DNA from 4 places in the Nocardia sp. KT25-26 genome. Region 2 is predicted to be linked to each of the others. Evidence: riboswitches for the same ligand, from Rfam matches in the RefSeq annotation. Region 2 holds a riboswitch; each other region holds the start of a gene.

The links. Region 2 has a riboswitch for cobalamin ahead of cobN (cobaltochelatase subunit CobN). Riboswitches for the same ligand answer to the same signal wherever they lie in the genome.
Region 1: linked by a shared signal. The riboswitch ahead of AC1HFH_RS21235 (ABC transporter substrate-binding protein) and the one ahead of cobN (cobaltochelatase subunit CobN) in region 2 are both predicted to bind cobalamin.
Region 3: linked by a shared signal. The riboswitch ahead of AC1HFH_RS25295 (CbtB domain-containing protein) and the one ahead of cobN (cobaltochelatase subunit CobN) in region 2 are both predicted to bind cobalamin.
Region 4: linked by a shared signal. The riboswitch ahead of metE (5-methyltetrahydropteroyltriglutamate--homocysteine S-methyltransferase) and the one ahead of cobN (cobaltochelatase subunit CobN) in region 2 are both predicted to bind cobalamin.

Annotation. Positions count from the first base shown of each region.
Region 1 is NZ_CM152813.1:4,691,292-4,695,881, reverse strand. It holds gene AC1HFH_RS21245 (glyceraldehyde-3-phosphate dehydrogenase) at 1-27, opposite strand, end outside; gene AC1HFH_RS21240 (lipase maturation factor family protein) at 349-1,767, opposite strand; cobalamin riboswitch at 1,871-2,077, shown strand; gene AC1HFH_RS21235 (ABC transporter substrate-binding protein) at 2,111-3,139, shown strand; gene AC1HFH_RS21230 (FecCD family ABC transporter permease) at 3,139-4,137, shown strand; gene AC1HFH_RS21225 (FecCD family ABC transporter permease) at 4,134-4,590, shown strand, end outside.
Region 2 is NZ_CM152813.1:2,672,251-2,676,840, forward strand. It holds gene AC1HFH_RS12130 (precorrin-8X methylmutase) at 1-342, opposite strand, end outside; gene cobG (precorrin-3B synthase) at 406-1,650, opposite strand; gene AC1HFH_RS12140 (hypothetical protein) at 1,844-2,518, shown strand; cobalamin riboswitch at 2,617-2,739, shown strand; gene cobN (cobaltochelatase subunit CobN) at 2,770-4,590, shown strand, end outside.
Region 3 is NZ_CM152813.1:5,583,252-5,587,841, forward strand. It holds gene AC1HFH_RS25280 (HhH-GPD family protein) at 1-243, shown strand, start outside; gene AC1HFH_RS25285 (alpha/beta fold hydrolase) at 251-994, opposite strand; gene AC1HFH_RS25290 (antibiotic biosynthesis monooxygenase family protein) at 1,049-1,372, shown strand; cobalamin riboswitch at 1,429-1,552, shown strand; gene AC1HFH_RS25295 (CbtB domain-containing protein) at 1,588-1,788, shown strand; gene AC1HFH_RS25300 (CbtA family protein) at 1,779-2,561, shown strand; gene AC1HFH_RS25305 (hypothetical protein) at 2,646-3,125, shown strand; gene AC1HFH_RS25310 (OsmC family peroxiredoxin) at 3,193-3,633, opposite strand; gene AC1HFH_RS25315 (SRPBCC family protein) at 3,677-4,132, opposite strand; gene AC1HFH_RS25320 (sensor histidine kinase) at 4,184-4,590, shown strand, end outside.
Region 4 is NZ_CM152813.1:1,899,017-1,903,606, forward strand. It holds gene metE (5-methyltetrahydropteroyltriglutamate--homocysteine S-methyltransferase) at 1-1,741, opposite strand, end outside; cobalamin riboswitch at 1,921-2,059, opposite strand; gene AC1HFH_RS08690 (pyruvate carboxylase) at 2,332-4,590, shown strand, end outside.

The DNA.
Region 1 (4,590 bases), 2.0 Mb from region 2:
ATACAACCTGCCGATGGCGGGGATCATCGCCTCAGCGGCGGCTTCCTGGGTGTTCCAGCGGTCGAGTTGCTCGGTGGTCAAGGCGGATCCTCGGGATTCCTCGAAGTGGTGGCCGTATCGATACCGATGCTAACGACGCCCGCGATATCACCGAACCCGGCTACCCCCTTGTGAGATCCCCGCCTCGTGCCGCCGGCGGTGCGGCGTCGCGGTCGCGACCTTGCATCCAGGTGTGCGACCGTGCATCACCGGCGATGCAAGATGGCGCATCTGGATGCAAGGTCGGCTCGGCGCAGGCGGCGGGCACACCGGCCGCCACCACCCTGCTGCCCTGTCCTACGTCGGCGGTCAACTGTCCAGGTGGCGGAGCGTGGTCGGCGGGATGTAGTCACCGACCGGGGTGCGGTGCCACCATGCGTGGCTGCGGCGCAGTTCGCGGGGCGTGGTGAAGCGATAGCGGTACAGGCGGGCCCGGACGAAGGTCGGCGGTGCTCCGGGGAAGGGGTTGCGCCGGAGCAGGCGCAGGGTAGCGGGGTCGTTCTCGAGCAGCCGGACGACGAGGGGTTCCAGCCATCCGCGGGCGTAGGCCGGCGAGATGGCGGCGAACCACATCAGCCAGTCCAGGCGCAGGTGGTAGGGCGCCCACTGGCGGGGTAGCCGTCGGGGGTCGCCCGGTTTGCCCTTCAGCTCGTATTCCTGCCATCGGGTGTTCCGGGTGAGGACGGGGTCGTCGGTGCCTTCCAGGACCACCTCCCACCGTTCCCGTTCGACGCTGCCGAACGCTCCGTAGCTGTTGACCAGGTGCAGCGAGTCGTAGGAGGTGTTCATCCGCTGTCGCCGGGACAGCAGGTTCCGCGCGGGCCGGTAGCTCAGCACCACAATCAGCGCGGTCACCGCGATCACCGGCACGGTGAACCACACCGGTGGTGCGGGCAGGGCCGGTGCGGCAACCACCCACGAGACGTCGACGACGCTGGTGGCAAGGACGATGGTGAGCCAGTTCAGCCAGGCGAAGTTGCCGGACAGGACCAGCCACAGCTGGGTGGCGATGATGATCAGCGCCGCCACGCTCGCGACCGGCTGCGGTGCGAACAACCCGAACGGGACCACCAGCTGGGTGAAATGGTTGGCCGCCACCTCTGCGCGGTGCACCGGCCGCGGCAGGTTGTGGAAGAACCAGCTCAGCGGCCCGGGCATCGGCTGGGTCTCGTGGTGGTAGTAGAGGCAGGTCAGGTCACGCCAGCAGCGGTCGCCGCGGAGCTTGATCAGCCCGGCGCCGAATTCCACCCGGAACAGCAGCCAGCGCAGGGCCAGCAGGATCAGGATCGGTGGGGCGGTGTCGTCGTTGCCCAGGAAGATCGCCAGGAATCCGGCCTCCAGCAGCAGCGATTCCCAGCCGAACGAATACCAGGTCTGGCCCACGTTCACGATCGAGAGGTACAGCGCCCACAGCACGGTCCACAGCAGCATCGCCGCCCACAGCGGCACCAGGTCACCGAGTCCCGCGATCAGCGCGGCCGACAGCACCACCCCGGACCAGCAGATCACCGCGAAGAACCGGTCCGAATAGTGCCATCGGAAGATGCTCGGCGCCCGGCGCCATCCGGTCCGTGCCAGGAACCGGGGAATCGGGGTGAGGCCGTGCGCTCCGAGCAGTGCCCGGAACTGCCTGGCCGCCGCCAGGAAGGCGACCAGATACACTGCCGCCAGGCCGTGTTGGAAGACCTGCCGACTCAGCCAGTATTCGGGTGCCGTGAACCATTCCATCCCGGTCGCACCTCCCGACCGCGGGAATCAGCTACTCAGCTCTCCGCTTCGAGTATCTCAGCCCGGGATGTCCGATACGACCGTTTCGTCGAGTGTGGCGGCCCGGCTGCAGTCATGCCTTGGTACTCTCCCCGGGTCGTGGTGTTCGGGAAACCGGTGTGGAACCGGTGCGGCCCTCGCCACTGTGATCGGGAGCGGAGCAGCGTCCCGGACGACGTCCGGAACCACTGAGGCCGGCAGGCCTCGGGAAGGTAGCTGCACCGCACGACATCCCGTCAGCCAGGAGACCGGCCACGGCGTAGCACCCGCTCCACGAGGATCTGGAAGGCGGTCACCTGTGACCATGTCTGTTTCCGCGCGCCTGCGTATCGGCGCCGTCATCGCCTGTTCGGCCGTTCTGGCCGGTTGTGGCGTCCGAACCGAACCGGCTGCGAGCAGTGCCGTGTCGGCCACCCGCACGAACTGCGGGATCGAGATCGCAGTACCCGAACCGCCGCAGCGAATCTACGCGGCCTATCAGCCGTCGATCGAGATCGCGCATGCGCTCGGCGTCACCGACCGGCTCGCCGGGACGGCGTTCCTGGATTCGGCGGTACTACCCGAGTACCGGGATGCCCAGGCCGAGATGGACTATGTGGAGAAGCTGCCCAGCCGCGACGAGATGCTCGCGAAGAAACCCGATTTCGTCCTTTCCGGATACAACGGTGTCTTCGCCGAGTCCATGCAGCAGAGCGTCGGGACCCGGGCGAGCCTGCACGAACTGGGTGTGCAGACCTGGATTCTGAGCCCGCTGTGCCCGAGCGAGGACGGCCTGTCCGACGAGGCCATCGACCCGGCGACCGTCCGCTTCGACAATGTGTACGCCGACCTGGCCGACCTCGGCGCCCTGTGGGGCGTGTCCGAGCGCGCCGACGAGGTGGTCGAGGATCTGCGCACCCGCATCGAAGCGGTGCGCACGACCGTCGAAGGCGCCGAACGGCCGCGGGTGGCTGTCGTCTCGGTCAAGGACGACGGTTCGTACACCGTCGCCGGTGGCACCGACTTCGTCACCCGAATCATCGATGCCGCCGGCGGCACGAATCTCTTCGCCGATCTCACCCAGCGTCGCAATGTCCCGATCGGCGCGGAGGAGATCATCGCCCGCGACCCGGACGTCATCCTGACCAGCCTGTGCTGCGATGCGAGCTACACCCGAGCCGACGGGCAGCCCGAGGCCGACCGGCTCCTCGCCGACCCGGCGTTCGCCAACCTGACCGCCGTCCGCAACGGCGACGTGTACCCGTTCCTGTTCGCCGACCGGGCCGCCGGTGTCCGGATCGCGCACGCCACCGAACTGGTGGCCGAACTGATCCACCCGGATCTGTTCGACTGATGAACCGCAGCTTCCGCGGCTCGGGGCTGATCGTCGCCGGTGCCGGGCTCGCCGTGGTGTGCGTGGGCTCGCTGCTGGTCGGGTCCTATCCGGTCACCCTCGACCAGGCCCTGTCGGCATTCACCGATTTCCAGGGGACCGACACCGACCGCATCGTCCGCTACATCCGGCTGCCGCGCACCCTGGCCGGTCTGCTGGCCGGGATCGCGCTCGCCCTCGCCGGTGCCGTCATGCAGGGCCTGACCCGCAACCCGCTTGCCGGGCCCGGCCTGCTCGGCATCAACTCCGGCGCGTCCCTCGCCATCGTCGTCGCCATGGGCACCCTCGGACTCGCCGCACCGAGCGGGTTCGTCTGGTTCGCCTTCCTCGGTGCGGCGGTCGCCGCGTTGTTCGTGTACACGCTCGGGTCGCTGGGATTCGGTGGTGCGACACCGGTGAAGTTGGCGCTGGCCGGCGCCGCATTCGCCGCGCTGTGCTCGTCGATCACCACGGCGATCACGCTGCTGGACCGGTCCACTTTCGACGACTTCCGGTACTGGGTGGTCGGATCGCTCACCCGAGCCGAACTCGGCGACGTGGTGGCGATGGTGCCTTTCGTCGGTGCCGGCGCGTTGCTTGCGGTAGCGGTCTCACGGACGCTGAACACGCTGGCGATGGGCGACGATATGGCCCGCACGCTCGGTGCCCGCCTCGTCGCGGTGCGGGCCGCCGGTGCGGCGAGTGTGGTGCTGCTGGCCGGGGCCGCGGTAGCCGTCGCCGGTCCGGTTGCCTTCATCGGGCTGGTGATTCCGCATATCGCCCGGATGCTCGCCGGACACGACTACCGGTGGATCCTGGCCTGGTGTGTCGTGCTCGGGCCGGGTCTGCTGCTGCTCGCCGATATCGTCGGGCGGGTGGCGGCGCGGCCGCAGGAGGTCCAGGTCGGCATCGTCACCGCGCTCGCCGGTGCGCCGTTCTTCCTCTACCTGGTCCGCAACCGGAAGGTGGCGGCGCTGTGACTGCCACGCGTGACACCGTGCTGCCCACCGGGACGCTCCTGGTGCGTTCGCCGCGCCGCGGCGTCGCGTTCCGGGTCCGGCGGCGCGCGGTGCTGATCACCGTTCTGCTCGCCGCGGCCGCGCTCGCGGTGGCGGCGTGGTCGCTGACCGTCGGGCACTATCGGCTCACCGTCGCCGATGTGCTCCGGGTACTCGGAGGTGGTGGCACACTCATCGAATACGACGTCGTCGTCGCCGACCGGCTGCCACGCATCCTGACCGGGCTGTGCGTCGGGGCCGCTTTCGCCCTCTCCGGTGCCGTTCTGCAGCGGATCGCGAGGAATCCTCTGGTCAGTCCCGAGATCATCGGCATCAACGCCGGCGCCTCGCTGGGCGCGCTGACGGTGAGCGTGGTACTCGGCGGGGCCGGTCTGGTCCTGGTCGCCGGGGCCGCCGGCGGGGCCGCGGTGGCGA
Region 2 (4,590 bases):
GCCCAGCTCCTGCGCCAGCCCCGGAACCCGGGGGTCGGTCAACAGGCAGCGGACGTCGTTGTCGGCGGGCAGCCGCTTGCGGGTGACACCGGCCGCCACCATGTTCGCATCGCACAGGATGGGGCGGCCCGCCTGCAGGGCCGCGCGCGCGGCCCGCACCACGCCGGGCGAATAGGCGATATCGCCGGCCAGATCGACCTGTCCGGAGCCGTGGATCATCCGCACCGCGACCCGCTCCAGATCGGGTGGGAACCCGGCCAGGTCCGCTTCCGCGCGGATCGTGGCGAAGGAGTTCCGATAGATCTCGGCCCCATCGGTGAGATAGCTGGTGCGTGCGGACATGCGGACAACCCTAGAACCCGGTCGTCGGCACCTCCGCCGCCGGGTTGGCCCGGACCGGACGGCTCATCCCCGGTCGTGCTCTTCGATGCGGTATCCGTGTTCGGTGGCGATCACATCGATCACCGCGCCGCGAGGACGCCCGCAACGCCGATCGCAGCCGGACCAGTGCTGCCGGCCGGCGCGGGTGATCTCCTCGGCGGCATGGGTGTCCGCGTCGGCGACGAGCTCGGGATCCGACCCGGTCGCACCGTCCGGATCGATGTCCGGGCCGGTGCCCGGCAGCACGCGGCCGGATTCGACGGCGGCGGTGAGGTCGGCCCGGACGTCGGTGTGGGATTTCGCGCATCCGGGCAGCCCGGCACAGGCGCTGACCTGCAGCCACGGTGAGGCCGCGTCGAAGATCAGGCCGAGCGGGGCGAGGACCCGTACGACGGTTTCGGCCGGACCCTCGTCGAGGTCGGTGATCACCAGGCTGCGCCACGGGGTGAGGTGGATCGGCCGCTCGATGGCGGCCAGGAACTCGGCCGTGGTAGCGGGAAGGGTGCCGAGGCGGACACCGGCGCCGAGGCTCACCCGGCCGTCGTCCTGGGTGAGCCAGCCGATCGGCAGTTCGTGCCGGGTGCCCGGCGTCAGGGGTGCGGCCGTGGGGGACAGGTCGAGGATCTCGGTGACCCGTTCCGCCCCGCCGTCGATCTCGTGCAGCCGCCACTGTCCGGTGGCGTCCTCGCCCCGGACATCGAGGAATCCGTGCGCGGCGGCGAGCATCACGTCGACCGCCCGATCGGCGGCCACCCGGATTCCGGTGTCCGTCCCGGCGAGCAGCAGAGCGAATTCGTCCGGCCCGACCGCCTGGATACCGATATCGCCGCGCAGCGTGCTCACATCGCCGCGGCCGTCGTCCAGGGTGAACAGTACCCGGCCCGGTAGCTCGGCGAGCCGGGGTTCCCGTTGCAGCCGCAGGTCCAGTTCGGCCGCCGGCACGTGCACGTCCGTCCAGCCGCCCACCCGGCCGGACAGCGGCGACGCGACGATATTGCGGACCCGCTCGTGGGTACGGCTCGGCAGCAGCCCGGCTGCGGCGAGCCGGCGTTCCAGTTCCGCGGCGTCCCGCACCTGCCGCAGCTGGACATTGCCCCGGGAGGTCAGCTCGAGGTTCCCGTCCGCGAGATCGCGAGTGGCCTCGGCCAGCGCCTGCATCGCCTCGGCACCGAGGCGCCCACCGGGGACCCGGACGCGGGCGAGGGGGCCGTCGGCCGCCTGATGCAACCGCAGGATGCCGGGGCAGGAGTCGGGGGCGCTTCTGGTCATGATCTGTCCAGCCTACGACCGGTGCCCGCCGGCCGAGAGAGCGGCGGCACCACCGGCCTGCGCGGTCCGGCAGTTGCAGCGCCGGGCCCTCGCGACGTGTGTTCTGCCGGGCCGTCGTGCCACCGCGCGTCGTCGCGACTCGGCCGGAGGTCCCCGTTAGGCTGGGTGCCGCCCGCTCGGCCGGAGGTTGCGCATGCTGCGAAAAATGTTCGACAAGGGTTTCGTGACGGTCCTGGACAAGGCTGCCGAGGCGCAGCTGCCGTTGGCCGGTCGGTATGTGACCTGGCTGGCGGACCGCCACCCGGAGGACTCCGCGCAGCAGATCGTGGCGCGGCTGCAACGCCGGTACCGGCTCGTGGTCACCGCGAGCGGGGTGACGGTCGGTCTCACCGCGGCAGTGCCCGGGGTCGGCACCCTGCTCGGGATCGCCGCCTCGACCGCCGACACCGCCCTGTTCCTGGAGGCCTCGGCCCTGTTCGGTGGCGGCGCCGCGACCGCCTACCGGGTGGCCGACGACGACCCGATCCGGCAGCAGCTGGTCTCCCGGGTGATTCTCGGCTCGGCCGGTACCGCCACCCTGGAACAGACCGCCGGGCACACGTCGAAGGGCTGGCTCGCCGTGGTCGTCGACCACGTCCCGGTCCTGTCCCGGATGCCGGACTCACCCGCCAAACGCTTCGTGGTGAACTACCTGGTCCGGCGCACTCTGCTGCTCTTCGGCTCGGTGATTCCGGCCGGTATCGGCGCCGTCATCGGCGGCACCGGCAACTATGCCCTCGCCGATTCGGTGATCGACAACGTCCACCGCGCCCTGGCGACCGGTTCCCCCGAACGAACAGCGATCGGGACCGAGCCGGTCCGCCCCTGATCCGGGGTGTTCTCGGCCGCCGGTGCCGGGAGCGGGCCGGTCCCCGGCCGCTCGCCGGGCCCTGTGCCCGGCCGACCCGGCTCGGGTGATGCCCAGTACGATCGGCCGTGCTCGGTGGACCTCCGCCGAGCAGGCTCGCGGGCGACGAGGAAACCGGTGCGATTCCGGTGCGGTCGCGCCACTGTCCACAGCCAGACCCTCTCCGGCGAGCACCGATCCCCGATGGGCGCGTCACCCGAGGAAGGTTCCCTGTGATCCTGCTGCTGTCCACTTCCGATACCGATCTGCTCAGCGCCCGTGCCAGCGGCGCCGATTACCGGTGGGCCAATCCCGCCCGGCTGCTCGTCGGGAGCCCGGTGGTGCCCGGCGAAGGTGCGAAGGACGCGCCGGACGAGCTGTCGGCCCTGCTCGACGGTGTGGACCTGGTGATCGTGCGGATCCTCGGGGGCAAACGGGCCTGGGAGGACGGTCTGGCCGCGGTCCGCGACAGCGGGGTGCCGATGGTGGCGCTCGGCGGCGAGATCGCCCCGGACGCCGAACTGATGGAATGCTCGACCGTCCCGGTCGGCGTCGCGGCCGACGCACACAACTACCTCGCGGCCGGCGGCCCGGAGAACCTCCGGCAGCTGTATCACTTCCTGTCCGACACCGTGCTGCTCACCGGCCTCGGGTTCGAACCGCCCGTGCAGCTGCCCAGCTGGGGTGTGCTCGACCGGGAGCCCCGTGAGACCGCCGCGGCCGCACCCACCGTCGCGGTGGTGTACTACCGGGCCCAGCAGCTGGCCGGGAACACCGCCTACGTCGAGGCGCTGTGCCGTGCCGTCGAGGACGCGGGGGCCCGGGCCCTGCCGGTGTACTGCGCCTCGCTGCGCACCGCCGAACCCGAACTCCTGGACACCCTCCGGCAGGCCGACGCCCTGATCGTCACCGTCCTCGCCGCCGGCGGCAGCAAACCCGCCACCGCCGCAGCCGGCGGTGACGACGAGGCCTGGGACGTCGCCGCGCTCGCCGCCCTGGATGTGCCGATCCTGCAGGGCCTGTGCCTGACCACCGGCCGGGCGCAATGGGAGGCCAACGACGACGGGCTGTCCCCGATGGATGTCGCCACCCAGGTGGCGGTCCCCGAATTCGACGGCCGCATCATCACGGTGCCGTTCTCGTTCAAGGAGTTCGACGAGGACGGTCTGGCCACCTACGTCCCGGATGCGGAACGCGCCGGCCGGGTCGCGGGCATCGCCACCCGGTACGCCCGCCTGCGGCACCTGCCGGCGGCCGACAAGCGGCTGGCCGTCATGCTGTCGGCCTACCCGACCAAACACGCTCGGATCGGCAACGCCGTCGGCCTGGACACTCCGGCCAGCGCCATCGCGCTGCTGTCCGCCCTGCGCGAGGCGGGCTACGACCTCGGCGCCGCGGGGGAGATCCCGGGCCTGGACACCGGCGACGGTGACGCGCTGATCCACGCCCTGATCGCCGCGGGCGGCCAGGACCCCGACTGGCTGTCGGCAGAACAGCTGGAGGGCAACCCGATCCGGATCGGTGCGGCCACCTACACGGCATGGTTCGACACCCTGCCCGAGGATCTGCGCACCGCCGTCGTCGAGGCCTGGGGTCCGCCGCCGGGAGAACTGTACGTGGACCGGTCCGCCGACCCGGCCGGTGAGATCGTCATCGCGGCACTGCGATTCGGCAATATCGTGCTGATGGTGCAGCCGCCGCGCGGTTTCGGTGAGAACCCGGTCGCGATCTACCACGATCCGGATCTGCCGCCCAGCCACCACTACCTGGCCGCCTACCGATGGCTGTCGGCCCCGGACGGCTTCGCCGCCGACGCCATGGTGCATCTGGGTAAGCACGGAAACCTGGAATGGCTGCCCGGCAAAACGCTCGGCATGTCCGCCTCCTGCGGCACCGACGCCGCCCTGGGTGACCTGCCGCTGATCTACCCGTTCCTGGTCAACGACCCGGGTGAGGGCACCCAGGCGAAGCGCCGCGCGCACGCCACCCTGGTCGATCACCTGATCCCGCCGATGGCGCGCGCCGAAACCTACGGCGATATCGCCCGCCTCGAA
Region 3 (4,590 bases), 2.8 Mb from region 2:
AAACCGGTCGCACCGACGACGCGGCGCACGCAGAAGTACGAGGGCACCGACCGGCAGGCCCGGGGCCGACTGCTGGACGTGCTGCGCGACGCCCACGGGCCGGTGGAGCGGGTCCGGCTGGATCTGGCCTGGACCCGCGATCCCGGCCAGCGGGACCGCGCACTGGATTCCCTGCTGGTCGACGGGCTGATCGAGCAGACCGACGACGGCCTGTTCGCCTTGGCGGGCGAAGGATCCGCCTGACCCGCCATCAGCCGAGCACCTTCCGCAGGAAGGCGCCGACGGACTCGCGGTAACGCTCCGGCTGCTCGTCGTGCACCAGATGCCCGGCCCCGGCGACCCACACGTATTCGGCGTCCGGATGCATTCGCGCCATCTCCCGCATCTGCCCCGGCGGGGTGATGGTGTGCTCGCCCTCCAGCAGCAACGCCGGGACGGTGAGCGACCGCCATTCGGACCAGAAGTCCCGGACGCCCCACTCCTCGGAGATGTCGCGGAAGGTGTCCACCGAACCGTGCAGCCGGTACCCGTCCGGCCCGGCGGCGAAGGCCCGCACGAAATAGCGGCCGGCAATCGGCCCGAAGTAGTCCAGCACGGCCCGCTCGTCGGGGAACGGCTGCGGCCAGGCGTGCATCATCGCCGCCCAATGCGCGGCCGTGCGGCCGGTGAAATCCGGGGCGATGTCCTCCACGACCAGTGCGCGGACCCGGTCCGGGTGGGCGGCGGCGTACACCCATCCGTGCAATGCCCCCATCGAATGCCCGACCAGCACCGCGGGTTCGGCAATGGCTTCGGTGGCCGCGGCCAGGTCCGCCACGAACGCCTCGGTGGTGAGTTCGGCCGGTGGCCGGCGGCCGTGTCCGGCGGCGTCGAAGGTGTAGACGTGGCCGAAGCCGCGGAACCAGTCCAGATGATCACTCCAGGTGCGCGCACTGCCCATCAATCCGTGCAGCAGCAGGATCGGACTGCCCGCACCACCCTCGTCGTACAACACCCGCCCGATTGTGCCCGCAGCGCCGGTCCCCCGGCACATCACTACAGTTCGGTTATGGCTGTTGTGAAGATCAATGCGATCGAGATCCCGGAGGGCGCAGGCCCCGAACTGGAGAAGCGGTTCGCCGCCCGCGCGCACGCGGTGGAGAACTCGCCGGGCTTCCTCGGCTTCCAATTGCTCCGCCCGGTGGCCGGCGACGACCGGTATTTCGTGGTGACGCAGTGGGATTCGGAGGAGTCGTTCGCCGCCTGGCGCGACGGCCCGGCCCGCGCCGCACACGCCGGGCAGGGCGGCGAGGGCGAGCGGCCGAAGCCGGTGTCCACCGGGGCATCCCTGCTGGAGTTCGAGGTGGTCCTGGACGTCCCCGCGAAGCCCTGACCGGCCTGGATACTGCGCACCCTGTTGACGACGGCGGCTGGGCCTGTCACAGTTCTGAGGTAATTGTGCGAGGGTGTGCGGGAATTCCGGTGTGAGTCCGGAGCGGTCGCGCCACTGTAATCCACGTACCGGTTCCCCGGTGCCGGAGAGCCAGATACCGGCACCTTCGCGCCCGACCACTCGACCGGGACGCGCATCCCGGGAGGAGGACCCGAATGGCCATCGCACATTCGCCCAGCCGCTCCGCCGGACTGGATCAATTGAGCACTGTGCTCATCACAGTGGGTGTCGTACTGCTCGCCCTGCTGACGCTCTACCTGGTCGGTTTCGACCAGGGCGCGGTCTCCCGTACCGGGATGTTCATGCATGAGCTGATGCACGACGGGCGACACCTGCTGGGGGTTCCGTGCCACTGACGGGAACCCTGCGTACCCTCCTGCTGCGCGGCCTGCTGGCCGGCCTCATCGCCGGTCTGCTGGCCGCGACAGTGGGATTCTTCGTCGGCGAGCCGCATATCGAGGCCGCCATCGCACTGGAGGAAGCTGCCGCACCGGAGTCCGGTGGCCACAGCCACGGCGCCGGGGAATCGTCCGGACACAGTCACGGCGACGAGGAGGAGCCGCTGGTCAGCCGCTCCGGGCAGAAGTTCGGGCTGTTCCTCGGGCTCGGCCTGTCCGGGATGGCGTTCGGTGCATTGTTCGCGCTGGCCGCGAACCTGGCCCGGCGGCACACCGATCTCGCCGCACAGCGATTGTCGGTGGGCCTGGCCGTAGTCGGCTGGACGGCGATCGTCGCGGTGCCGTTCTTCAAATACCCGGCCAACCCGCCCGCGGTGGGTGATCCGGAGACGATCAACGACCGCACCTGGCTGTGGGTCGCCGCCGTGCTGCTCGGACTGGTCGCGGTCGGCGCAGCGGTCCTGGTCCACCGGGCACTCGCGGCCCAGTTCGAGTCACTGCGCTGGTCGGGCGCCCTGGGGGCGTTCCTGGTCGTCGTGACGCTCGGCTACGTGCTGCTCCCGGGCGTGGACGAAGTATCCGCCGACTTCCCGGCGAGCCTGCTCTGGCAGTTCCGGGTGGCCTCGCTGGCACAGGCCACCACGCTGTGGGCCGCCCTCGGCCTGAGTTTCGCAGTCCTGACCCAGCTCACCCAGCGAAGGGCCGCGGACCCGGCCACCGTGCCTGCCTAGATCCGGCCCGGTACCCCGGTATCGAGCCGAACTGCTACCCGCGGGTGATTCGGTCCGCGCTGCCGGGCAGCCATCGTCGAAGTCATGATCTCCTTCGCGCCACCGGCTTCCGCTATGGCACCGACCGTCGCCGGACCGATCCCGAGACCCCGGCCGGTCTCGCTCGCCTACTTCGCGATCCTCACCGCGCTCGGCGCGGGTGTCGTCGAGACATTGCTCCGGACTGCCCGGGACGGCGGCGCGTTCACCGACCGGCTGCCCGGCCTGCTGTTGCGGGTGGCGATCTACCTGGTGGTTGCGGCTGTCGCGATTCGGATGGCCGCCGGGGGCCGCACCGCTCGAAGGGCGCTCACCCTGGGACTCGGAGTCGTCGGCACCGCTTCGCTGACCGTCGAACCGCTCGCGGTGCTGTTGTCCGCGCAACGGCTCCGCGACCCGTTCCTGGAGCTGTCCGGATACTCGGCGGTGCTCGTCGGCTGCCGGGTGGTGCACATCCTGGCGGTGCTGGTTGCGGTCGCGGCGATGTACGCCCCCGGCGCTCGCGGGCACTTCCGGCGCCGATGAGGACCCGGACGCCACGATGCCCTGCCGCATACGGCGGCAGGGCATCGGAATGTCTCGACCGGGCGGGTCAGACCAATGCGGCGTCGAGCTCGATCTCGCCCACTCCGGCGAGCGCCTTGCTGATCGGGCAGCCGTCCTTGGCCGCGGTGGCGGCGGCGAAGAAGCCCTCATCGGTGAGACCCGGTGCAACCACCCGGACGGTCAGTTTGATCTTGCCGATCCGGAATCCACCGGCCGGGTCCGGGCCCAGCGTCACATCGGCCGTGACATCCAGACTCTCCGGCGTGCCACCGGCATTCGCGATCTCGTTGGACAGCGCCATCGAGTAGCAGGAGGCGTGCGAGGCCGCCAGCAGCTCCTCGGGGCTGGTGGTGCCGCCGGCCTCGTCGGCCGTGCGCTTCGGGAACGACACGTCGTACTTGCCGACGCTGGAGCTCACGAGTTCGACCTGGCCGGAACCGTCCTGCAGGCCACCGGCCCAGAGGGTGCGCGCGGTACGTGTGGGCATCGCGATCCTTTCGTTTCGAGGGTGGAAGTGCTCGGGTTCGAACCTACTCGCCCGCGACGACGGCGGAAGTCCGCTCGTCGAGCCGTTCCAGGATCCCGGGCCAGACCTGCTCATGCAGGTCCCGCACTGCGGCGGTGGGGAACCCGGCATGCCGCAGCCGCAGTCGGATTCCCCTGGGCTGCTTGAGCAGGTCCACGGTCACCACCGTCTCCACGCCTTCGGTGGCGGTGGTGACCCAGGTGAACTCGACGAGCCGGTTCGGCTCCAGCCGCAGCGTCCGGCCGTAGTGCGGATTCCGCTTGCCCTCGAATTCGGTTTCGAAGTACAGCGGTTCGTTGACAGCGGGGCGCATCAGCACCGAATCGGGCGCCGCCAGCCACAGGTCGAGACCCTGCGTCCAGGCCGCATACAGCAGGCTCGGCGACGCCTTCATCACTCGTTCCACGGTGAGTTCATGTGGCCGAGCGGACAGATCCGGGATACGAACGGGCTGGTCCATCACCGGAGTTTACCCACTGCCACCGCTGGTTCCGGCGTTAGGCTGTCATGCGTGAAGGCGCCTGGCAACCGGTTGTTCGGACCGATCGATTCGGTTCGCCGCTCGCTCCTGCTCGATCTCGGCCCGGCCGTGGTCGTCGCGGTCGTCCAGGTGCTGGGTGGCCGGGCCGCGAACCTGCATCAGGACGGGGTCCGGTCCCTGGACCTGCTCGGTTACGCGCTGCTGCTGGCCGGTCCGGTCGCGCTGATCGCCCGGCGGCGGTGGCCGGAACCGGTGCTGCTGATCAGCTTCGCGGCCTGCGCGGCCTATGTCAGCCTCGGCTACGGGTACGGGCCGATCTTCGTTTCCCTGATCATCGCCTTCCTCACCGCCGGTTCCCGTGGCTCCCGATGGCTCACCTATCCGCTGGTCGTGATCGGCTTCCTCGGCCTGGTCTGGCCGCTGCCGATGGTGTTCGG
Region 4 (4,590 bases), 770 kb from region 2:
CGACCTGCCGCGCCGATTCGGCCGGTGGCTGGTCGTCCCGGACGAACGACCACGCCAGCATGGTCACCGGGCCGGTCAGCATGCCCTTGACCGGTTTGCCGGTCCGCGAGCGGGCATAGCCGATCCAGTCCACCGTCATCGGGGCGGGCCGGGAGACGTCACCGAACAGGATCGGCGGCCGGACGCAGCGGGTGCCGTAGGACTGCACCCAGCCGGCCGTGGTCGTGGCGAATCCGTCCAGCAGGTCCGCGAAGTACTGCACCATGTCGTTGCGCTCGGGCTCACCGTGCACCAGCACATCCAGGCCGAGCTCCTCCTGCAGTGCGATCACCGCATCGATCTCCGCCCGCATCCGCCGCTGGTACTCGTCCCGGTCGATCGCGCCGGAGCGCAGTGCGGCCCGGGCCCGCCGGATCGCGGCGGTCTGCGGATAGGAGCCGATGGTGGTGGTCGGCAAGGGCGGCAGGTCCAACTCCGCACGCTGCAGGGCGCGGCGCTCGTCGGCGGGGGCCCGGGTCACCTCGGCCGGGCCCAGTGCGGCCAGCCGATTCCGCACGGCGGTGTTGTACAGCCGGGTGTCGGTCCGGCGCGCCGCCAGTGCGGTGCGGGCCGCGGCGAGTTCCTCGGCCACCGCCTCGGTGCCGTCGCGCAGTGCCGTGGCCAGCAGCCGGACCTCGGCGATCTTCTCGGCGCCGAAGGCCAGCCGGCTGCGCAGTTGTTCGTCGAGAGCCTGCTCGGGGGCCAGCGAATACGGGACGTGCAGCAGCGAGCAGGAACAGGCAACGGCCACCGCACCGGCGCTGCCCAGCAGCGTGCCCAGGGTGCTCAGGGCGCGGTCCGGGTCGGTGCGCCAGACATTGCGTCCGTCCACCACGCCCGCGACCAGCAGCTTGTCCGCCAGTGCCGGGACCACGGCGACGTCCTCGACCCGGGTGCCCGCGGTGAAGTCCAGCGCGATGCCGTCGATATCGGTCTCGGCGAGCGCGGGCAGCGCGGCGTCGAGATGTCCGAAGTAGGTCGCCACCAGGATCGCCGGTCGTTGCCCGGCCGCCGACAGGCGACGGTAGGCCTCGACGACCCGGGCGAGCTCCGTCGCAGTCAGATCGGTCGCCAGGATCGGCTCGTCGATCTGTACCCAGCCGGCACCGGCCGCGGCGAGCCGGCCCAGCAGGTCCTCGTACAGCGGCAGCAGCTCGGCCAGCCGGTCCAGCGGCTCGCCGGTGGCGTGCTTGGCCAGCTTCAGGAACGTCACCGGCCCGATCACCACCGGCCGGGCGGGCACCCCGAGTTCGGCCGCCTCGGCGAACTCGGCCAGCAGCTTGTCCGGCTGCAGGGTGAAGGTGGTGTCGGCCGTCAGCTCCGGCACCAGGTAGTGGTAGTTGGTGTCGAACCATTTGGTCATTTCCAGGGGTGGCACGGTGTCGTTGCCGCGGGCGGCGGCGAAGTACCGGTCCAGCGGGTCGGCGATGTCGGTGACTCGCCGGGGCAGTGCGCCGAGCATTACGGCGGTGTCGAGGACCTGGTCGTAGTAGGAGAAGGTGCCCACCGGCACCGAGTCCAGGCCGGCGGCGGTGGCCGCGCCGAGCTGGCTGCGGCGCAGGTCGCGGGCCACGGTGTGCAGGTACTCGGCATCGACGCGGCCGGCCCAGTAGGCCTCGGTGGCGCGCTTGAGCTCCCGGTTCGGCCCCACCCGGGGCAGGCCGAGCACGGTCGCGGTGAACGGGGTTCGGGAAACGGTCACGGAATCTCTCCCAATGCAGTGCGGATGGCCACGGCCATTACCGGGCGAGGGCACACGGGAGCGCCGCGGCAGGGATCCGTGCTGCCGGCAGCAGGAGCCCGATACGACGGTTCCGATGGTCCGCGCGCCCGATCCACGAGGCGGTGGCCGCCGGATACGGCGTATCCGGCACAGCGGGCAGGTCTTCGGACTCGCGGGCACCGGCCGGATCGGCCGACCTACTGGCCGTCGCTTCCCGGGCGCCGGGCCCAGTGCTCATGACGGCGGTCGTTCCTGCATACCGCTGCGGGACAGTCCCGGATTCCCACCGGGTTCCCTCTCACCCGGGCCCCGAGGGGCGCGGGCTTCGACCCGGTGCGGGAGGACGGGGCTCCATCTCTTCCACCGCACCGGCGAACCAGCTGCGTACTCCAGCATAGGTCCTCCCGGGGGAGTAATGTCGCGCCTGCCCGCACCACGGGCGTCGGCCGGCCGTGAGATGTGACCGCTGAGTGAACACAACTTCGCAGGTCGGCGGCGGATCCTGTGAAGATTGCTGCGAACCACCCTTCGCTGTCGGATCCTCGGACAGGGCCATGTACGTTGAATCAATGTTCTCGAAAGTCTTGGTCGCCAACCGCGGCGAGATCGCCATCCGGGCCTTCCGGGCTGCCTACGAACTGGGCATCGGAACGGTCGCGGTGTTTCCGCACGAGGACCGCAACTCCGTCCACCGGCTGAAGGCCGCCGAGGCCTACCAGATCGGTGAGGAGGGGCACCCGGTCCGGGCGTATCTGTCGATCGACGCCGTCATCGACGCCGCGAAGTCGGCGGGTGCCGATGCCATCTACCCGGGCTACGGCTTCCTGTCGGAGAACCCGGACCTGGCGGCGGCGTGTGCCCGGGAAGGCATCACCTTCATCGGCCCGTCCGCCGAAGTGCTGGAGATGGCCGGTAACAAGGCCACCGCCATCGCCGCGGCGAAGGCGGCCGGGCTGCCGGTGCTGAAGTCCAGCGAACCGAGCGCCGATATCGATGCGCTGCTGGCCGCCGCCCAGGAATTCGAGTACCCGGTCTTCGTCAAGGCGGTGGCCGGTGGCGGCGGCCGCGGGATGCGGCGGGTCGCCGAGCCGGATCAACTGCGTGAGGCGATCGAGGCCGCCTCCCGGGAGGCCGAGTCGGCGTTCGGCGATCCGACGGTGTTCCTCGAGCAGGCCGTGGTCAACCCGCGGCATATCGAGGTGCAGATCCTGGCCGACCAGCAGGGCAATGTGATGCATCTGTTCGAGCGGGACTGCTCGCTGCAGCGGCGGCATCAGAAGGTGATCGAGCTGGCTCCGGCACCGAATCTGGACCCGGAGCTGCGGGAACGGATCTGTGCCGACGCCGTCGCCTTCGCCCGGCAGATCGGTTACAGCAATGCCGGCACCGTCGAGTTCCTCCTCGATGAACGCGGCAACCACGTCTTCATCGAGATGAACCCGCGCATCCAGGTCGAGCACACGGTGACCGAGGAGATCACCGATGTCGACCTGGTGCAGTCGCAGCTGCGGATCGCCGCGGGGGAGACCCTGTCCGACCTGGGGCTGAGCCAGGACGCGGTGTCCATCCACGGTGCTGCGCTGCAATGCCGGATCACCACCGAGGACCCGGCCAACGGGTTCCGCCCGGACACCGGCCGGATCACCGCCTACCGCACCCCGGGTGGTGCCGGGATCCGCCTGGACGGCGGCGCCAACCTGGGCGCGGAGATCGGTGCCTACTTCGATTCGATGCTGGTGAAGCTGACCTGCCGGGGCCGCGACTTCACCGCGGCGGCCGGGCGGGCGCGCCGCGCGCTGGCCGAGTTCCGGATCCGCGGCGTCACCACCAACATCCCGTTCCTGCTCGCCGTGCTCGACGACCCGGATTTCCGGGCCGGCCGGGTGACCACCTCGTTCATCGACGAACGGCCGCAGCTGCTGACACCGCGTGAGCCCGCCGACCGCGGTACCAAGATCCTGAACTATCTCGCCGATATCACCGTCAACAAGCCGCACGGGCCGCGGCCGACGGCGGTGTACCCGCACGACAAGCTGCCCGCCATCGACCTGACGGTGCCGCCGCCGGACGGGTCGCGGCAGCGGCTGCTGACCCTCGGTCCGGAGGGCTTTTCGCGGGCGCTGCGCGAACAGGACGCGGTCGGGGTCACCGACACCACCTTCCGGGACGCCCACCAGTCGCTGCTGGCCACCCGGGTGCGGACCAACGGACTGCTGGACGTCGCCGGGCACGTTGCGCGGCTGACCCCCGAACTGCTGTCGATCGAGGCCTGGGGTGGCGCGACCTACGATGTGGCGCTGCGGTTCCTGTACGAGGATCCGTGGGAGCGCCTCGCGGCATTGCGCGAAGCGGTCCCGAACATCTGCCTGCAGATGCTGCTGCGGGGCCGCAACACCGTCGGCTACACCCCGTACCCGGAGCGGGTCACCCGCGCCTTCGTGTCCGAGGCGGCCGACACCGGAATCGACATCTTCCGGATCTTCGATGCGCTCAACAATGTCGACCAGATGCGGCCGGCCATCGACGCCGTCCGAGAGACCGGGACCGCGGTCGCCGAGGTCGCACTGAGTTACACCGGCGATCTGTGCAACCCGGACGAGGAGCTCTACACCCTCGACTACTACCTGAAGCTGGCCGAGCAGATCGTCGACGCCGGTGCGCACGTGCTCGCCATCAAGGACATGGCCGGGCTGCTGCGCGCCCCGGCGGCGGTGAAGCTGGTCACGGCGTTGCGCAGCAACTTCGACCTGCCGGTGCATGTGCACACCCACGACACTCCGGGCGGGCAGCTCGCGACGTACCTGGCGGCCTGGCAGGCGGGCGCCGAT